2 regions of the Sodalis sp. RH21 genome follow, and region 1 is predicted to be linked to the other one. Evidence: predicted binding sites of a transcription regulator. Region 1 holds the regulator's gene; the other holds the start of a gene.
The links. The regulator PurR, encoded in region 1, represses purine synthesis genes. The targets are predictions, from matches to a motif close to CANGCAAACGTTTGCNTG.

Region 1 (3,126 bases):
GACCACGTCAAAATAAGTGGCGTAATTCTTCGGCCCGACGTGTTCAAACATTCCTACGGAGACTATGCGGTCGAACTGCATATTCAGATCGCGGTAATCCTGTAGCAAAATGGTTACGTCCAAACCCTCGCAGCGCTTTTGGGCCAGTTTCTGCTGCTCGGCGGAAATGGTGACGCCTTGTACCGATACGCCGTAATTTTTAGCGGCATAAGCCGCGAGGCCTCCCCAGCCGCAGCCGACATCCAGCAAAGACATGCCTGGTTTTAGCTGTAATTTTTCACAAATCATTTTCAGCTTATCCTGCTGCGCCTGTTCCAGGGTCTGCGCCCGGCTCCAGTAACCGCAAGAGTACTGCATATAGGGATCAAGCATCAATTCGAACAGGTCGTTGCCTAAATCATAATGCTCTTTACCCACTATCCAGGCTCTTTTTTTGGATTGCAGGTTCAGCACCCGGGCAGCGGCGACGCGCAGGGTATCCTTTAAATGATGAGGAAGTTTATTTTCCAGTCCAGCCCTGAGAACGCGTTGGAAAAAAACATCCAGCCGATCGCATTCCCACCAACCATCCATATAGCTCTCGCCCAATCCCAGCGATCCGTCTTGCAGTACCCGCTTAAAAAAACCCGGGTTCTTGACACGAATATCAAAAGGCCTTGAGCCATTGATTTCAACACCGGCTTCAGCGAGCAATTCATGGACGATACGATACCAAGCGTTATCATGAAAGCTCAGGTCTTCAACACACGAGGAACTCATAGCTTCTCCATCACCTTTATTCTGTAATGCCCCGTCAGGAAAAGCTAAGCCAATGCCTGCGGGCTTTTATAAGAATCCACGGTTATCCGTGGTGTCTGAAGTACCACCATAAACAGAGGAATATAAAGTAAAGCTAAGACTGGTTGTTAGCCGCGTGCTTTATAAAAAGGGTGATGCCATGCTTGTAAACACGACATGCTTTTCAAAAATATAGAAGACAACTCGTTATAATTGTTAACGATATTGAGTATAAGCCTGCATTTCCGTTTAGACAATAGCTAACATAGCAATGTATTTCATAGTATAACTTAATGATTTCTCTCTGAAACAATAACAGTTGGTAAAAAAATATTGAATTGCAATATATTGTGTCGGTTCGGCGCCGTACGGAGATAAACGCGGCTAACGCGGGGAAGACATGCGCGCCAGCGCACAAAGCCTGGCGCCGGCAGGCTAGGGCAGGAAAGGACCGTCGGCAACCGAACGCCGTTCAACGAGTTTGGGATGCACTTCAATGCTTTTGGCGGCTACCCGTTTACTGGTAATGCGATCCAATAACATGGTTAACGCCGCCTCGCCCAGCTCTTCTTTGGGTTGGTGAATCGTGGTCAGCGCCGGGGAAAAAAAGCACGAATTGCGAACATTATCATAGCCGATAAGGGAAATATCATCGGGCACGCGCAGTCCCAACTCGTCAATGGCGCACAAGGCCCCCATCGCCATGATATCCCCGCCGCAGAACACCGCGGTGGGACGCTGCGGCTGCGCCAGTATCTGCTTCATGGCGAGATAGCCCGATTCGGGTTCGAAATCTCCCTGCACAATCCACCGGTCGGTCAGGGGAATTCCCGCCTCGGCCATGGCGTGCAAATATCCGCGATGGCGGCCGCCGCCGGTATTGCGGGCCAACTGGCCGGGTATCGCGCCAATGGCCCGGTGGCCGCGCTTAAGCAGATATTGCGTGGCCATGTAGCCCCCGGCAAAGGCATTATCGATAATGGTATCGGTAAAATCACGGCGGGCTTCGCCCCAATCCATCACCACCATCGGGATATGCTGATACTCTTCCAACATATCCAGCAGCGGTTCCGGATATTCGGCGCACATCACCAGCAGGCCGTCGACGCGCTTTTGCGCCAGCATGGCCAGGTAGGCCCGCTGTTTGTCGAGATCGTTATGGGAGTTGCATAAAATCAGCGTATAGCCCCTGGCGAAACAGTGATGTTCTATGGCCTCGATAATTTCGGCAAAGTAGGGGGCTTCACTGGTGCTGGCCAATAAACCGATGGATTTGGTACGGTTGATTTTCAGGCTGCGCGCCACGGCGCTGGGGGAATAATGTAATTGTTTGATAGCGTCCAGCACGGCGATTTTGGTATCTTCCGCTACGAAACGGGTCTTATTAATCACGTGCGATACGGTGGTGGTCGATACGTTAGCGCGTTTCGCCACATCTTTTATGGTTGCCATGCCTTGAATACTCCTGAACGCCCTGAATGAAAACCTGTCGAAGGCGCAAGCACTTTACGACGCAATAACAATAACCGGTAATTTTCCTTGATCCCGCGGCAAAGTGAAAGCGTTAAATGTTAACCGGGCCTGCCGAACGGCGAGCTTTCTTGCGGCGATTGTGCCAAAATGGCGTTATCACGAAAGCGCGTCGACCACCTGATTGACGCCCTGGCCACCGCACAGGCACGCAACATGATAAGGGCAAACCATGGATAGCGATTTGAAAATGTCATTACTCACCACGGTCTTTTCATTATTGGTTATCATCGTGTTCAGCTTTACCGCCGTAATGAACTAAGCCGGCTAGCGAGCGACCAGTCGATAAAACGTTTAGTTATAAAACCGTTTGGTGATGAAACCGCTCGTTAATGAAACCGTATGTTAATGAAACCGTATGTTAATGAAACCGTATGTTAATGAAAAAAGGAGCCAAGGCTCCTTTTTTCATTAACGCATCACGGGTAAACAGCGGCAGCGTCCCGCCTAGCGGATATTCTTCGGCGTTACAACGCGGCGGGCGCCCACATAGTGATCCTGCCAATAATCTTCATTGAGATAACTGATGCGGATATCCCGTCCGGTGCGCGGTGACTGGATAAACCGCCCGTTCCCCAGATAGACACCCACATGATCCGCCGCGCCGCGATTGGATATATGGAAAAAAACCAAATCCCCGCTTTCCAGCTCGCCTTTTTTCACCGGCGCCGCGTCGCGCAAATGATACATCTCATTGGCGGTGCGCGGCATACGGATACGCACCACATCTTTATACGCGTAATAAATCAGCCCGCTACAGTCAAAACCGGTATTGGGCGACATCCCGCCCCAGCGATAGGGTTTACCCATCTGGGACAT
Region 2 (3,126 bases), 340 kb from region 1:
CCCACCGCGCCGATGGCCTTGCGCGACGATTTATTGGCAATCAGCAGGCCGACCAAGCCGCCGAGCGCACCGGGAGCCAATAGATTGGCCAGGTTGGCGCTATCGCCCTGCCCGCCCTTTTGCTGGACCATCGTTTGGATTTTTTGCATCCATTGGTTCATAGCCGTCCCCTTGGTGAGTTCGGATCGCTGCACGATCCCTGTCCACCAAAATAGACGATTTATTGTCAATTTATTAAAAGGGTTTGCAAAGAAGCCTGCGGGGCAAGGCGGGATATTCAAGAGACCAAACCGGCGGCGCGCAATCATCCGCACCGCCGGAGAAACCGCGAAACAGCGGGGATTAGGGCTGCAAGGCGTAACTTATTTCACCTGCCTGGCAATCCAGCGTTACCGCAAAAGCGCGGTCGGCGCTTTGTCCGCGAATTTTCAACGGTGCCTGCCAGTTATCGCCGCTGCCGGTGATATCCTCGGGGTTAACCTGGGTGACAATCGTTTCGCCCAGCGCTTTTTTATCGTCATCGGCGCGGGGAAAGCGATTCTGGGTATAATCCTGTTTAATCAGTTCCGCAACCTGGGGAGCGTTGAGATCGGGACAGGGCGATACTTTGAAGGTTCTGGGCGGTTGCCCTTTTTTGGACTGCGCTTTGTTGGCCGCGGATACCTTGTTGGCTTCGGCGGCGTTCCCCGTCACGGATTGCCCGACAGCGTTTTTTTTCTCGGCGGCGGGCTTTTTATCGGCGTTGACGGGCGCCGGTTTGTCGGCCGGGGCGCTGCTATCGGGAGCGGCATTATCCGCCGGCGGCGTTGGCGCCGGTGCCGGCACGGCATTGGCGGGCGGCTTGGCGTCAGTCTGGCCGGCAGGCTGTTGAGCGCCCGACTCGGCGTCTGCCGGGGGTTGCGCGGTCGAGGTCTGCGGTTCAACCGGCGGGGCCTGGTCCGCTGCGCCCGCGAGTGACGATAGCATCATGCCGACCGCCATTACGCCTAGCAGCCCGATTCCCATTTTTTGCATAAAGCCTCCACTGTTCTGGTTATCCTTTTCTCAAGGTATTGAATGATAATAGCCTGTTAAATTTCGCTTGAGAAAGGGATTTATCAAATCCGGCGCCAAAAAGCGGCCGTGCTTGCCCGCCTGCTGCATAGGCAAACGTTTTCGTTTATACTGCGCGCAATTTTTATCAAGTCAGGTGAATGCGAATGGTAACCATTGGAACAGCGTTGCGCGCCGGCGCGACTCGGGTGATGCTGCTGGGGTCGGGTGAATTGGGTAAAGAAGTGGCGATTGAATGCCAGCGTCTGGGCGTGGAAGTCATTGCCGTCGATCGCTACGCCGACGCGCCGGCGATGCATGTCGCCCATCGCGCCCATGTGATCGATATGCTCGATGGCGCCGCGCTGCGCGCGCTTATCGAAGCGGAACGCCCCGATTTTATCGTGCCGGAAATTGAAGCCATTGCCACCGATATGTTGGTCGCCCTTGAACAGGAGGGGCATCATGTGGTGCCCTGCGCCCAGGCCACCAGGCTGACCATGAACCGCGAAGGCATCCGGCGCCTGGCGGCGGAAACCCTGGCATTGCCCACATCGGCCTACGCTTTTGCCAGCGATCGGGCCGAGCTGGATCGGGCAGTGGCCAAGATTGGCTATCCGCTGATTATCAAGCCGGTAATGAGTTCTTCGGGCAAGGGACAAAGTCTGGTACGCGATCCGGCTAAACTGGACGACGCCTGGACATACGCGCAGCTCGGCGGGCGCGCCGGCGGCGGCAAAGCGATTGTGGAAGGGCTGGTTGCCTTTGATTTTGAGATCGCTTTGCTGACCATCAGCGCCGTGGACGGGATTCATTTTTGCGAACCCATCGGCCACCGCCAGGAAGACGGCGATTACCGGGAATCCTGGCAGCCGCAGCGGATGAGCGCGCTGGCGTTGCAGCGGGCGCGGGATATCGCGGAAAAAGTGGTTACCGCCCTGGGCGGCCGGGGGTTGTTCGGAGTCGAGCTGTTTGTGCGCGGCGACGAGGTGATTTTCAGCGAAGTGTCGCCCCGCCCCCATGACACGGGCATGGTCACGCTGATGTCCCAGGATCTCTCCGAGTTCGCGTTGCATGTGCGCGCCTTCCTCGGGCTGCCGGTAGGCGCTATCCGGCAATATGGCCCGGCGGCGTCGGCGGTAATCCTGCCTGAGCTGGAGAGCGGTAACGTCAGCTTTAGCGGCCTTGAGCTGGCCTTGCAGGGCCATACGCAAATCAGACTATTCGGTAAACCCGCGATCGGCGGCAAGCGCCGCATGGGCGTGGCCCTGGCGATGGCGGATACGGTAGAAGAGGCCGTCAGCGAAGCCAAACGCTGCGCGGCGGCGGTCAAGGTCGCCGGCTGAGCCGGTAGAGGCCGGAAAAAAGGCTTCCCCCTGCGGGGAAGCCTTAACAAAGTAAAGTACCGCTACGCATTACGCCATGACGCTTACAGCTTGGCGCCGGCTACCGCTTCTTTAGCCAGTTCGGTGATGCGCGCGTAATCCCCGGCTTCCAGGGCGTCATTCGGCACCAGCCAGGAACCGCCGATACACAGTACGCTTTTCAGCGCCAGGTAATCACGGTAGTTTTTCGGTGAAATGCCGCCGGTCGGGCAGAAACGAACCTGCGAGAACGGCCCGGCGATAGCTTGCAGCGCTTTAACGCCGCCGTTGGCTTCGGCCGGGAAAAACTTGAATTCACGCAAGCCGTAGTCCATGCCCAGCATCAGTTCGGATACGCTGGCGATACCGGGAATAAGCGGGATGCTGCCTTCGGTGGCCGCTTTGAGCAGCGTAGCGGTCAAACCGGGGCTGATGGCGAACTGCGCGCCGGCTTCGGTCACTTCGGCCAATTGCTGCACGTTGGTCACAGTACCCGCGCCGACAATCGCTTCCGGAACGTTTTTGGCTATGGCGCGGATAGCGTCAAGCGCGCAGGCGGTGCGCAGCGTCACTTCCAATACGCGCACGCCGCCGGCCACCAGCGCTTTCGCCAAAGGAACCGCATGTTCCAGCTTGTTGATAACGATTACGGGCACTACCGGGCCCGATGTCAGGATGGTTTCCGCGCTTGTTTTCCAATTTTTCATGTCTGTGTCTCTCCTGTCTTGCC

Region 2: a site for PurR is predicted at 1,143-1,160, ahead of purT (formate-dependent phosphoribosylglycinamide formyltransferase). Genes of this name have one in related genera too.

The regions. Positions count from the first base shown of each region.
Region 1 covers NZ_CP178732.1:2,885,515-2,888,640, reverse strand. The annotation lists gene cfa (cyclopropane fatty acyl phospholipid synthase) at 1-759, opposite strand, end outside; gene purR (HTH-type transcriptional repressor PurR) at 1,213-2,229, opposite strand; gene ACL2XP_RS13240 (YnhF family membrane protein) at 2,480-2,569, shown strand; gene ACL2XP_RS13235 (C40 family peptidase) at 2,755-3,126, opposite strand, start outside.
Region 2 covers NZ_CP178732.1:2,544,270-2,547,395, reverse strand. The annotation lists gene ACL2XP_RS11680 (tellurite resistance TerB family protein) at 1-161, opposite strand, end outside; gene ACL2XP_RS11675 (YebF family protein) at 343-1,014, opposite strand; gene purT (formate-dependent phosphoribosylglycinamide formyltransferase) at 1,200-2,378, shown strand; gene ACL2XP_RS11665 (bifunctional 4-hydroxy-2-oxoglutarate aldolase/2-dehydro-3-deoxy-phosphogluconate aldolase) at 2,462-3,103, opposite strand.